DNA from 4 places in the Chryseobacterium sp. JV274 genome. Region 2 is predicted to be linked to each of the others. Evidence: riboswitches for the same ligand, from Rfam matches in the RefSeq annotation. Region 2 holds a riboswitch; each other region holds the start of a gene.

Region 1 (3,403 bases), 790 kb from region 2:
ATAGTCTTCATGGGTTTACCAATATGCGTGCTGTAGGGTACGGAGAAAGTCATGATGAAGAAAGATTGATGTTTAAAAATCTTGCATATGGTGCTGCGAACGGTAGCTATGACGTTAAAAACCTTAATACAGCTCTTGAAAGAATGAAAACTTTCGGTGCGACATTCTTTACTATTCCAGGTCCGAAAATGATCTGGCAGTTTGGGGAATTAGGATATGAATTCAGTATCAACAGATGTGCTGACGGTACTATCAATAACGGGTGCAGAACGGATGAAAAGCCTGTTGCATTTACTTTAAACTATGATACCAACGTAAACAGAAAAGCTGTATATGATATATGGGCTAAAATAATCACGATCAGAAATACCCATCAGATTTTTAAAACTAAAACGTACAGTATAGAATCCAATAATCTGATTAATGATCCGGACGGATTGATCACAAGAATTTATCTCTATGATTCGGCTATTACAACCGGGATAAAAAATGTTGTCGTACTGGCCAATTATGATATATCTGCAAAAAATGTTGTTCCTTTCTTTCCTTACACAGGGCAATGGCAGAATCTCATGGATGACAGTATTTCGAATATCGCCTCTACCACGGCTCCGATAACTTTACAGCCAGGAGAATTCAGGATTTTCGGGAATTATGGAGGTGCACTGTCAACAACAGATCCAAATACTGTAAATAAATTATCACTTCAGATCGCTGATAATCCAATACAAAACGGAGTGGCGAAATTAATTTTTAATAAAGCAAAAAACGGAGAAATTTTGATTTTTGATATGACGGGTAAAAAACTGGATTCATTCAAACTGAATAAAGAAAACGGAACTTATGAAATGAAAGTCAGTTATCCTGCAGGAACTTATCTGGTGCAGTTGAAATCGGAAACCGGAATTGCCATTCAAAAGATGATAATCAGATAAAAACAAATTATGAAGTTGTTTAGACTTAAAAATGTAGGATATATTGAAACCATTAAGAAGGATTTAAGAAATAAAGTGTAGTTAAGATGAATCATTCTGATTTTTAAGCTTAAGGCGAAGCTTATCTTAATACTCTTATCGCCTTACTATAATCTTAATGTTTCAAAAATAAAACTTTAAACAAGTTCTATAAAATAATAAAAGGCAAATTTGCAGTGTAGCAGATTTGCCTTTTTTGTCTATTTAAAAAAATAGTCTACTTTTGCAGTAGATTTATCAAGAAAGGTGGAGGGATTTGGCCCAAAGAAACCTTAGCAACCTGCACGATTCGAGAAGTGTAAAGGTGCTAATTCCAACCCTGAGGGGGAGATAAGCGAAGTCAATATTCTTATATGAATTCCATTTCTTGAAGTCTTGTATATCTGCGGAAAAATCCGTCAGACTGTAATTATTAATTGGCAAGAACAAAAATGAAAAAATTAAGTACAGCTGTATTATTGCTTGGGGCAATTTTGGTTGCTGCTCAGGAGAATGAGGAGAAAGGAAAACAAATAGAAGATATTGTTATCGTTGGAAACCGTAATGTAAAAAGAACAAAACTGGAAACACCGGTTCCTGTAGATGTTATCAATATTGACAAAATTCAAAGGAGTTCTCCGCAAATGACTGCTCAGGATCTTCTGAATTATGTTATCCCATCGTTTAATTCCGTAAGACAGTCTGCTTCTGATGGTACGGAACATATTGATCCTGTAACCTTAAGAGGAATGGGCCCTGATCAGGTTCTCGTATTGCTGAACGGGAAAAGAAGACACACCACTTCTTTAGTCAATTATCAGAATACCGTGGGGAATGGCTCTGTAGGAACAGATCTGAGTACAATTCCTGTTATTGCTATTGATAGGATAGAAGTGTTAAGGGACGGAGCTGCAGCACAATACGGTTCTGATGCCATTGCAGGAGTGATCAATATTATTCTTAAAAAAAATACGGGAGCCTCAGCAAGTCTTACGTATGGATTGACCGGGAGAAATGATGGAGATACCTATCAGGCAGGAGCCAATTATGGTACTTCATTAGGAAAAAAAGAGGGTTATATCAACCTTTCTCTACAATTAAGCCACAGAGGAAAAACCACAAGAACTCAAAATCACGATCTAGATATTTTCGGAGATAATTTCGCTTACGCCTTTGCAAATGATCCTGAAGCGGCAAGAGCTGCAGATGATGCGAAGATTAAGGAGCGGGGATTGTCACGTGATGATTTCAATTTCCAGATTGGAGATGCGCAGATCAGGCAGGGACAGTTGTTTTTCAATGCAGAATATCCTTTTAACGATCAATTTAAAATCTATTCTTTCGGAGGTTTTAGTATCAAAGAAGGAAAAGGCTTTGGTTTCAGAAGACTGCCGAGCGAAACATCCAATGTGGTTTCATCCATTTATCCGAACGGCTTTCAGGCAACTCTTGGATCTCAGGTATATGATATTTCCTATGCTGTAGGAGCAAAATATAATGTCAATGATTGGGTATTAGATCTAAGCAACACATTCGGAAGTAATACCTTCAATTATAATGTAAGCAATACCAATAATGCTTCTCTCGGGGTAAAATCGCCAACCCGGTTTTATGCAGGAGCCCATAGTTTTCTTCAGAATACCGTGAATCTTGATGTTTCCAAAAGTATAAACCGTTTCAATATCGCATTTGGGGGAGAATTCAGGTTTGAACAATACCAGATCAAACCAGGGGATGAAGCTTCTTATACCCAATATGATATCAATGGAAATGTAGCTACAGAAGGGTCAACAGTATTGGGTGCGGGTGGATCTCAATCTTTTATCGGGTTTTCTCCAAACAATACCTTGAAAAAAGACAGACACTCAACTGCTGTGTATGCGGATGTTTCCTATGATTTAGATAAAAAATTAAATATTGACGCCGCTGCCAGATTTGAAAATTATTCAGATTTCGGAAATACGTTGAATGGAAAGCTTGCCGTTCGATATGAGTTCGTAAAAAATTATGCAATAAGAGCTGCCGTTGGAACAGGATTCAGGGCACCTTCCCTTCAGCAGCAGTATTTCAATAATTCATATGCGGATATTTCTACTTCAGGCTCAAAGATTGTTACCAAAGGAATATTCAGTAACGATAGCGAAGCCGCCAGAATTCTGGGATTTGATAAACTCAAACAGGAAACTTCTGTCAACGCGAGTGCGGGATTTACCCTGAAACCTTTACACAATTTAACGGTCGCTATAGATGGATACTGGATTAAAGTGAAAGACAGAATTGTGATTACCAGTAATATAACAGACCCAAGACTAGACCAGTTTAAGGTGGAAAGCGGAAGGTTCTTCGCCAATGCCATTGATACAGAAACGAAAGGAGTAGATGTAGTGGTTTCTTATGACTGGATTCTTGGTAACGGAAAATTAAATATGAATCTTGCCGGAAATTATACA
Region 2 (3,403 bases):
CTGCAGATCACCATGCAAATCACCTACATATCTCAATACATGCCCAGGCGCCTGATTTTCTTTTATTTTCTGATACTCTTCGTCCAGTTCTTCAAGTCTTGAAAGAAATTCTGATTTTGAAACCTCAAGCAGACTTTCCGGAACCAGATTTTGAATATTGATATCTCCGAATTCATTAATTAAGTCTAATTCTCTCGCCAGAATCAATAATTTTCTTGCTACGTCATTTCCCGATAGGTCTTCTCTTGGATCCGGTTCTGTGTATCCTTTTTCCAAAGCTTCATTGATAATGGTTGAAAATTTATCGTCTCTTAAAGAAAAATTGTTGAAAACATAGCTTAATGTTCCGGAGAATACTCCTTTGATTCTGGTGATATTTTCTCCTGAAAGGTGTAATAATTTTATCGTATCAATTAATGGTAAACCTGCCCCCACATTGGTTTCATACAGATAACGTCTGTTGTTTTTATTCAACGTATATCTTAGTTTTCTGTATTCTTCAATCGGAAGGGTATTAAAAATCTTGTTTGAAGAAACCAGATCAAATCCGTTTTCTGCCAAAGCATGATAGTTTTTCACAAAATCCTTACTTGCCGTGTTATCAACAACGATAAGGTTCTCCAGCTGGTTTTCGTTGGAGAAATTAATCAGCTCCTGAACACTCGAAGGATGTTCTGCAGTCAAAACCTCATCGCTCCAATTCGCATCAAATCCTCTTTTGTTGAAAGCTATTTTCTTTGAATTGGCTACTGCAACAACTTTAAGATCTATTTTTTTACGTCTTTTTATTTCTTCTGAAGATTCCAATACCTGTTGTATCAGAGTTTTTCCTACATTTCCGTGACCTATAATTGCTAAATGAACTGTCTTTGGCTTTTTGAAAATTTCAGACTCGATGATATTTCTGGTTTTTTCATCCTGTGAAGAAGTTACTACGATGTTGACCCTGTTTTCTCCCGCAACCTGATTCAAAAGTAATGGGAAAACATTGTTTCTTGCCAGCTCAGCAAATACTTTATTGAAATCTTCTGCTACAAAACCGATCACAGAAACATTATTGATACTATAGATCTGAGAAACTTTTCCAGATTTTCTTTCTGCTTCAAACTCATCAATAAGACAAGCAACTGCTTTTTCTGCATCAATTTCCTGAACCAAGATAGAAATTCCGTTTTCTATGGCCTGTTGGGAAATTACTCCTACACTGATACGCGCTAAGGTAAGCGCTTTAAAAATTCGTCCGTCAATCCCGATTTCTCCCAGGAAATCTTCTCCTTCAAATTTGATGATTGATCTGTTCTTCAAAAATTTTATTTCGTTAGCATTTTTCATTACTTCTGTAAAATGTTTTTAATGATATTATTTAATTGTTGATATTCCATTAAGAAGGCATCATGCCCGTGTATAGATTGGATCTCGTGATAAGAAACATTCTTATTTTTCTCTTTTAAGTTTTCAAAACACATTCGGATTTCAGAAGCAGGAAAGAATAAGTCTGTATCTACGGAGATCATGTGCATTCGTGCCTGTATTTTATCCAGTGATGGTTCATCAGCATTAATATTCATTAAGAGATGATTCATCAGTTTGTACGCTTTTAAACTAAATCTTTCGTTTAGTGCATTACCATGATAAACCAACCAGTCTTCTGATTCCAGACATTGTTTGTCCTGGTTATATTGGTTTTGAAATCTGTCATTGAGCGACTGTGGTGTTCTATAACACAGCATGGCATGAATTCTTGCTTTCTGTAATGGTTCTTCTTTATCATTCAATAAAAATTTCTGAACCAGACATTGTGCATGAAGCCAGTCGTGTGTTCTGTAATCACAGGCAATAGGAATAAATATTTCTGCAAGATCCGGCTGCTTGGCAAGCATTTCCCAGGCAATTCCTCCTCCCAGAGAGCCCCCAATAATGGCGTATAGATTTTTGATATGTAAAGCTTCAAGCCCTTTTAGAAATATCGCAGCGATATCTGAAGGCGTGAAATCTTCATAGTCTTCAATTAAAAAATTGTCATAACCGTTTCCGGGTATATTGAAACACAGAACTGTATATTGATTGGTATCAACAATCTGATTTTCTCCTACCAATTGTTTCCACCAACCTTTTTCTCCGGATACATCTGAGTTTCCGGTAAGTGCATGATTGATTAAAACAATGGGTGCTGTAAACAGATCTTTCCCAAAAAGCTGATAGCTTAACGGGATATGGTATTCCTTTTGGGAATTGGTTTGATACGAAAGATTTATATAGTTTAATTCTGTTTTCAATTCTATTATATTTTAATACAAATACAATTGAAAATGCCACAGGAAATGGCTGAAAAGAACTTCAGTAAGTTATCTGTCCAAAATACTTTGGTAGAACGTAGCACCTTCTTTGCTTGCGCAAAGGGTTGCTAAGGTTTCATAGGGTCTAATCCCTCAACCTTTCTTGATAACATTTTCAATATTTGAATGAACGAATGATGCAAAGGTAGTTCTTTTCTTTTAATTTCAAAAAAAAAATATTTTAATATTTAAAAAAGCCCTTAAATACAAGTATTTCAAAACTATATTAATAATTGTTCAGATGAAAAAAATTGGAATTATTTTTCAAAAAAACTAACTTCGTATGGAAAAATGATGAGATATGACCGCCGAAAAAGAAAGATTACAAGATACTAAATGGAAAAACTGGGGACCTTATGTAAGCAACCGACAGTGGGGAAATGTACGTGAAGATTACAGCTCAAACGGGAATGCCTGGGATTTTACCAATCATAATAATGCTGAAAGCTATGCTTACCGCTGGGGAGAAGAAGGCATCGCCGGAATTTCTGATGTAAAGCAACTTTTCTGTTTTGCTTTTTCATTCTGGAACAAGAAAGATAAAATGGTAAAAGAACGATTCTTCGGATTGAGTAACCCTCAGGGAAATCATGGTGAAGACATCAAAGAAATCTTTTATTACCTGGACAATACGCCTACCCACAGCTATATGAAAATGGTGTATAAATATCCGATTAATGAATTTCCTTACGATGATCTTGTTATAGAAAACGGAAAACGAAGCAAAAAGGAACCGGAATATGAGATTTTCGATACCGGAATTTTTGATAACGATGAATATTTTGATATTTTCATTGAATACTGTAAAGCCGATCACAACGATATCTTAGCCAGAGTCACCGTTTGTAATCGAAGCCAGCATGAGGCTCCTATTCTGGTAGCTCCCACAATCTGGTTCAGAAACAACTGGAAATGGGGATACAATACTTATAAAGGAGAGGTTAATGCGTCTCATGACGGAAGTATTAATATTGGTCATGACAGCATTTCGATCAAAAAGCTATATTCCCGAAACTCAAATGCACAAAGTGTATTTTGTGATAATGAAACCAATACTTCCAAACTTT
Region 3 (3,403 bases), 160 kb from region 2:
AGAACCGGATATTTTCAGAGCAATCAAGAGAGATGCACTTCTTGAAAACGTTGTAGTGAACAATGGAATAGCAGATTATACTGACGGATCTATCACAGAAAATACTAGGGTTTCTTATCCAATTTACCATATCAACAAAATTGTATTGCCTTCTAAAGCAGGTCATGCTAAGAAGATTGTTTATCTTTCTGCAGATGCATTCGGGGTACTTCCTCCGGTTTCCATCTTAAATGAAGATCAGGCTCAATACCACTTCCTTTGCGGTTATACATCTAAATTGGCCGGAACAGAAAGAGGAATCACAGAGCCTCAGCCATCTTTCTCACCTGCATTTGGTGAAGCATTCCTTACATTGCACCCAACAATGTATTCTAAAACATTGATCGGTAAAATGCAGGAGCACGGAGCTAAAGCTTATTTAGTAAACACAGGATGGAACGGTAGCGGAAACAGAATTTCTCTGAAAGATACCAGAGCGATCATTGATGCAATCATTGACGGTTCTATTGATAATGCTCCTAAAACTCAGGTTCCAATCATGAACCTTGAGATTCCTACTGAATTACCAAACGTTTCTACAGGTATTTTAGATCCTAGAGATACTTATGAGAACGCTTCAGACTGGGAAGAAAAAGCAAAAGATCTTGCTTCAAGATATATCAAAAACTTTGAGCAATACTGTGATACTGAAGAAGGTAAGAAATTAGTTGCTTCAGGACCTCAGTTACAGGAACAGACTATCTAATAGTTCTCTATAACATATAAAAAGCCTCATCACAGATGAGGCTTTTTTATTAATATTTTTGACAGCTTTCAATCAATTCATCCTGTTCATCAAGTTTTATGACTGTTGATTTGATTGATTCTTCAGTTAAATGTTTTATGATCATAAAATGTTTTGAAGAAAAGTAAGATTCTTCGTCCAATATCTTATCTAAATACTTTGGAGTAGTGAAAGTCATCCAGTATTTTGCTTTGTTGGAAAAGGTAATAGTTACTTCTATGGCATCAGATTCAATATTTTCTATTGGATCATCTATGTTAATAGAAATTATTTCCGGATCATTGTCTGCACTAAAATAAAATTGTGAATACCATCTCAGTTTTCCTTCGTCATTCCAGATTCTTATATTTTCATCATTTATTTCTTCAACGATATAAGATTTTCTCTTCGTTAATTGCCCGGAATATATGCCAATGCTTTTACAGTAAATCTTATCCTTTATCTTCATAAATTATTCTCTTTTTATACATAATTATCTGTGAGAATCTGTGCTATCTGTGGGAAAATATAGACTGAAAATTACTTCAGGCTCAATAAAGCCAATCTGTACCCATCCATTCCAAAGCCGGATAAAACAGCATCTGTATTCGCTGCCGTTACAGATTTCTGGCGGAATTCTTCTCTTTTGTATATATTGCTGATATGTACTTCTACTTTTGGCTTGCGGATATTCTTTAAACAATCAGCGATAGCATAAGAATAATGGGTAAATGCTCCCGGGTTAATTACCACTGCATCAAAATCATCCTCCTGAAGTCTGTTGATAAGCTCGCCCTCAATATTGGACTGATAATACTGTATTTCATGAGACTGAAACTCGGATTTTAAATTTTCCAAATAACTTTCCATGGAAACATTTCCATAAATTTCCGGTTCCCGCGTGCCCAAAAGATTGAGATTAGGCCCATTTATAATCAAAACTTTCATCCTATAAAATTAAAAAGTTTTTTCAATTAATAATACAAAAATTAAGATGTCCTCAAATATTTGTTCCATTGAATTATTAATAATGATATTTGTCATGTTTGAATAAATGGTAACGGCTACAACTCCTTATTGTAATGAGTTTTATTAAAATTTTATGTTAATTATTAAAAATTTATCATGAAAAATAAATAAGTCTACTTGTTTTGTAGACTAAAAGTTTTTAGCTTTGCAAACATATTTCGATCGGCTTATAAAGAAAGATGGAGGGAACTGACCCCGTGAAGTCTTAACAACCTACCCATTGGGCAAGGTGTTACGTTCAGCCTTTTAAGGAAAAATAAGCATTTGGTTTATCGTATTTATCGATGCCCTTTGCTGACTTTTCTGCAAAGGGCTAAATTTTAATATATGATAAATAAAATTGATTATGACTAGTAAAACTTTATTTAATTCTAAAGCTTGGATACCTCCGGTTGCTGCTTTTTTTCTGGGAATTACCAGTGTAAATGCACAGAATTCCAAGCCGAAAAAAGATAGCCTTCATGAAAAAGAGATTGATGAAGTAGTAGTGGTAGCTTACGGAAAAGCGAAAAGAAACAGCTATACCGGTTCCGTGGCTACAATTTCCAGCGATAAAATCAATAACAGACCTGTAACGAATATTACGAAAGCATTAGAAGGACAGGTTGCAGGGATTCAGACTACCAGTGCATCAGGCCAGCCAGGTGCGGTTTCCACGATCCGAATCAGAGGAATTGGTTCAATAAGCGCTTCCAGCGATCCGTTATATGTAGTGGATGGAATTCCTTTTGATGGAAATCTGAACTCTATCAGTCCCAGCGATATCGAATCTATAAGTGTTCTGAAAGATGCTACAGCAAGTGCTTTGTATGGTTCAAGAGGAGCAAATGGGATTATCATCATTACTACAAAATCAGGTAAGAAAGGGGAAGCGAAAGTTAATTTTAATATCAGTCAGGGATTCTCCGGAAGAGCGGTAAAAGACTATGAGCAGGTAAATACAGATCAGTATTTTCAACTTTACTGGGAAGCATTGAGAAATGGATATCAATCCGGGAAAGTTTCTTCTCAGCAGGCAGCTCAGATGGCAACAGACAACCTTGTTTCTTCATTAGGGATTAATCCATATGGGACAGCTTATCCAAAGCCGGTAGGTACAGATGGAAAACTATTACCTGGCGCATCACCACTTTGGAATGATGACTGGAGAGATATCTTGCAGAGAGTGGCTTCAAGAAATCAGGTGGATCTTGATATCAGCGGAGGAAGTGAGAAAAGTAATTATTTCTTCTCTCTGGGGTATCTGGATGATAAAGGAATGGCAATTGAATCAGGATATAAAAGATATAATACCCGATTGAAAATCAATTCTGAAGTAAAAAAATGGCTGAATGTTGGGGTGAACTTAAGTTATACAAACAGTATTCAGCAGGCACCTACTTCTTCGGATTCCAAGGCCAGTAACATCATCAATGCGGCAAGATTTATTCCTTCATTCTATCCTTATTATGAAAGAAATGCTGACGGAACTTATATTTTGGATGCTGATGGAAACCCGATTTATGATTTTGGAAAATACAGACCCACGAATGCGCTTCAGAATCAAAATGCCGCAGCAACCTTACCATTAGACAAAAACGAAAATAAAGAGGACAACTTTTCAGGGAAAGG
Region 4 (3,403 bases), 870 kb from region 2:
TTGGCAAAAAAATTGGCAGCACTTGCCCTTGCAAGATCAAAAGCGTCCTGAAGAACTGCCTGATCCGAACCTGGGGTAAAATTACCATTAGGGCGGAAAAAAAGATCTGTCAATACTACTCTGTCCTTAATCTTTATTAAATAAGCATCTGCTGTGAAAGTCAGGCTTAATGACGGAATCTTCCATGTAATTCCTGTGCTGTAGGATTGTGAGGTTTCCTGTTTCAATTTTGGAATACCCAATGCCTGTGCTGCTTCAGAATTGTTTCTGAAAGTACCTACCTGTGTAGTTTTTCCCTGTTGAATCAGTGTAGAAGTAGAACTATAATAGATTTGTGCTAAAGATGGTGCTCTAAACCCCGTAGAAACAGCACCTCTCCAGTTTAGATTGGGAGCCAGCTTTACATTGGTTGCCAGCTTATAATTGAATGTAGATCCGAAGTCTGAATAATTCTCATATCGTAAAGCTCCTTCCAGCAGCCATCCGTCAGTAACCTCCAGCTCTGCATCTGCATAAGCCGCAATACTGTTTCTGTTTCCGGAGACTGCATTTTCCGGACTAAACCCTGGAAAAACCTGAGCTCCGGCCGGTCTTATATTTCCAAAGAAATCGGTTACTTTTTCATTTTCAGGGGTTTTAGCGGTTACCACACGTCCATAAATATCATAAGAAGCATAAGAATTTTCTTTTCCAACATTTACTTTATAGTTTTCGTGTCTGTATTCACCTCCAAATGCAATGTTCAATCCTTTCAGGACATCATATTTTTTGGAAAAGTCAAGATTGATGGTATTTTGTGAAAACTCAGAGCCTCCGGCATCAAAAGTTCTTGGAGAACTGTCTGTAAGTGATGCATTAAAGGTATTTACCACCCCAAAACTGAAGACGTTTTTCCCGAATGTATTACTGAAGTCCACATTCCAGCCATTCCATTTCCCTTTAATTCCTGCAGCGAGAGAATAATCATTTACGGTTGCTTCAATCTGAGGAAGATATCCGTTGGGAGTCACTGCATTGATGTTTCTTTCAGTATTAGGAAGTCTGTAAAATCCTCCGGCATTTCCAAGGCGGTAGCTGTAACCTCCAAATGAGTAAACCTTCCATTCCTCATTAACAGGAATTTCAGAATTAAAGAAGAGCTGTCCGGATTGCAGCTTAGACTGTCCTGCTCTCAGACTGAAATCTTTTCTCTCTAATCCTCTGTAATTAAGTTCCTGGGAGGTAAAATCTTTACCTAATAATTTTTGAAGGTCCGAAATACTATTTGCTCCCGAAATCTGAGACTGAAAATCCGGTGCAAAATATCCAACCTTACCTGCATATTGTTTAATTGTATTGATAATCTGCTGAGTATTGGAAGTATTGGTAATATTTTTATACAACCCATCAATATTCACTCCATCCTGTAATGCTCTGTAATTAATGGCATTATAGGCATTGAAAATATCTCCTTCTCTTACTCCGGCTCTGGAATAAGGGTCGCGGTATTGGGCAGAACCTGTAACGTTAAAAAATCCGGTCTGTCCAATTTTAGCTCCATAATTAAGGTCTACAGAAATGGTCTGTCCATCCACTCCTCCGGAGAAATTATTGGCAACAGGTGAAGCATATCCACCTAAAAACACCTGTCCGGAAAGCCCCAATCTTTTTTTCAATCCAAGGTTAACGACTCCAGCAATGGCATCAGAACCATATTGGGCAGAAGCTCCATCTCTTAAAACCTCAATTTTTTCTAAAGCAAAAGCTGGAATAGCATTAAGATCGGTTCCCACAGATCCTCTTCCCGGTGTGAGGGTAACATTAATCAATGAAGACTGGTATCTTCTTTTTCCATTGAGTAAAACTAAAACCTGATCCGGACCTAAACCTCTTAAAAGAGCAGGATCTACAAAGTCAGTTCCATCGTTAACCGTGTGAGAAGTGGATGAAAATGAGGGTACAATATAATTTAAGGCCTGGCTGATACTATTAGTCGGGCTCTGTTTTAAAATTTTTGATATATTAATGATGTCTACCGGAACAGGTGTATCTGTCAATGATCTTCCGGAACCTCTTGATCCAAGGATGACTACATCTTCTATTTTCTTAGATTGTAACGTGTCCGTCTGTGCGTAATAAAATGTAGAAATAAGCGCAATAGAAGGAACAAATATTTTTTTCTTGAAATTATGCATGTTATTTGTTGTTTACTTTTTGTTGTTAAAAATTGTTTTTTGAGCAATACAAATCCCGTATCCCTAAATTTTAAGGTTACATAAATGTTCGAAATGTTTGTATTATTTTTTAGAAATAGAAAAGGCTAGAAGCAACAACACATGCGCATATAGAAATGGCATGAAAACATATGGGAATAATGAAGATTCACTTCATGATCCGAAGAATAAAAGATAACTGATGTAAGGAGATTTCCCTTGTCTTTAAACATTTGAATTTAACTTTAAAACAAAAATTCAAGATGGGATAATGATAGAATGATAAACATTTTTTCCGGAAGATCCGGCTTATCGATTGCAGCACCTTGCTTGTTTTTGCAGGTTGCTATCCCATCTAGAGATTCTTGATAATTACCCGGCAAAGATATAATTATTTCGTAAATAAAAAAATATTTAACCTAAAATTCGATTTTCAACATTTTAGCGTAACAAATTATCTTTTTCAGCGTCTAACCGGATATCAGTAAAAACATTATGAAAAAAACGATTTTCGCGTTATCCTTATTAAGCTCTGTTTTTGTCTTTTCACAGGAAAAAAACAACAAACCTCAGGAAAAGCAGATTGAAGGTGTAGTCATCACCAAAACTAAAAAAGCAGTTGAACAAAAGGCAGACCGTACTATTTTTGACTTTTCCGAGCAACCTCAGCTGAACAACGGAAACGTATTGGAAGGAATAAAAAAGCTTCCTGGACTGGTATCTACCGACATCGCAGGAATGATGTACCAGGGAAAAATGCTGGAAGTATATCTTAACGGAAGACCTCTGAACATCACATCCAATGAATTGAACTCCTTTCTTGAAGGAATGCCTGCCAATTCTGTAGAAAGAATTGAGGTAATCACTCAACCCGGCGCTGAATTTCCGGCTACATCCGGAGGTGCAATCATGAATATCATCACGAACAAAAATGCCAATAAATATTTAACTGCTACGTATTCCGGAAATTATTCTTTCACAAATTATGACAAGTATAGAAGCAGAACGACCAACTCCGTTAATTTAAATGCCAGAAATAAATATTTCGGATGGCAGCTGAATGTTGGTCAAAACTACCGTGAAAGTATGCTGAACGGCCAACAGGATGAGCTTTTAACAAGTCATACCGACAGATACGGACGTGGGTATTTTGCAAAATCAGGATTGACTTTTGATTTAGGACAGGACAGATTATTATTAAACTACGATAT

What was found. A riboswitch is a leader RNA that binds a small molecule or an ion and turns the genes downstream of it on or off. The one in region 2 is predicted to bind S-adenosylmethionine.
Region 1: it holds a riboswitch for S-adenosylmethionine, as region 2 does, so the genes downstream of both, CHRYMOREF3P_RS12940 (TonB-dependent receptor plug domain-containing protein) here and CHRYMOREF3P_RS16630 (alpha/beta fold hydrolase) in region 2, are expected to answer to the same signal.
Region 3: it holds a riboswitch for S-adenosylmethionine, as region 2 does, so the genes downstream of both, CHRYMOREF3P_RS15850 (SusC/RagA family TonB-linked outer membrane protein) here and CHRYMOREF3P_RS16630 (alpha/beta fold hydrolase) in region 2, are expected to answer to the same signal.
Region 4: it holds a riboswitch for S-adenosylmethionine, as region 2 does, so the genes downstream of both, CHRYMOREF3P_RS12600 (TonB-dependent receptor plug domain-containing protein) here and CHRYMOREF3P_RS16630 (alpha/beta fold hydrolase) in region 2, are expected to answer to the same signal.

Annotation. Positions count from the first base shown of each region.
Region 1 is NZ_LR824569.1:2,803,759-2,807,161, reverse strand. Features, by position in the region: gene CHRYMOREF3P_RS12945 (alpha-amylase family glycosyl hydrolase) at 1-935, shown strand, start outside; SAM riboswitch class I at 1,206-1,311, shown strand; gene CHRYMOREF3P_RS12940 (TonB-dependent receptor plug domain-containing protein) at 1,406-3,403, shown strand, end outside.
Region 2 is NZ_LR824569.1:3,597,997-3,601,399, reverse strand. Features, by position in the region: gene CHRYMOREF3P_RS16635 (ACT domain-containing protein) at 1-1,332, opposite strand, end outside; gene CHRYMOREF3P_RS16630 (alpha/beta fold hydrolase) at 1,332-2,276, opposite strand; SAM riboswitch class I at 2,343-2,449, opposite strand; gene CHRYMOREF3P_RS16625 (MGH1-like glycoside hydrolase domain-containing protein) at 2,638-3,403, shown strand, end outside.
Region 3 is NZ_LR824569.1:3,436,426-3,439,828, forward strand. Features, by position in the region: gene pckA (phosphoenolpyruvate carboxykinase (ATP)) at 1-745, shown strand, start outside; gene CHRYMOREF3P_RS15840 (hypothetical protein) at 795-1,232, opposite strand; gene CHRYMOREF3P_RS15845 (type II 3-dehydroquinate dehydratase) at 1,304-1,711, opposite strand; SAM riboswitch class I at 1,957-2,055, shown strand; gene CHRYMOREF3P_RS15850 (SusC/RagA family TonB-linked outer membrane protein) at 2,139-3,403, shown strand, end outside.
Region 4 is NZ_LR824569.1:2,728,585-2,731,987, forward strand. Features, by position in the region: gene CHRYMOREF3P_RS12600 (TonB-dependent receptor plug domain-containing protein) at 1-2,174, opposite strand, end outside; SAM-I-IV-variant riboswitch at 2,472-2,569, opposite strand; gene CHRYMOREF3P_RS12605 (outer membrane beta-barrel family protein) at 2,688-3,403, shown strand, end outside.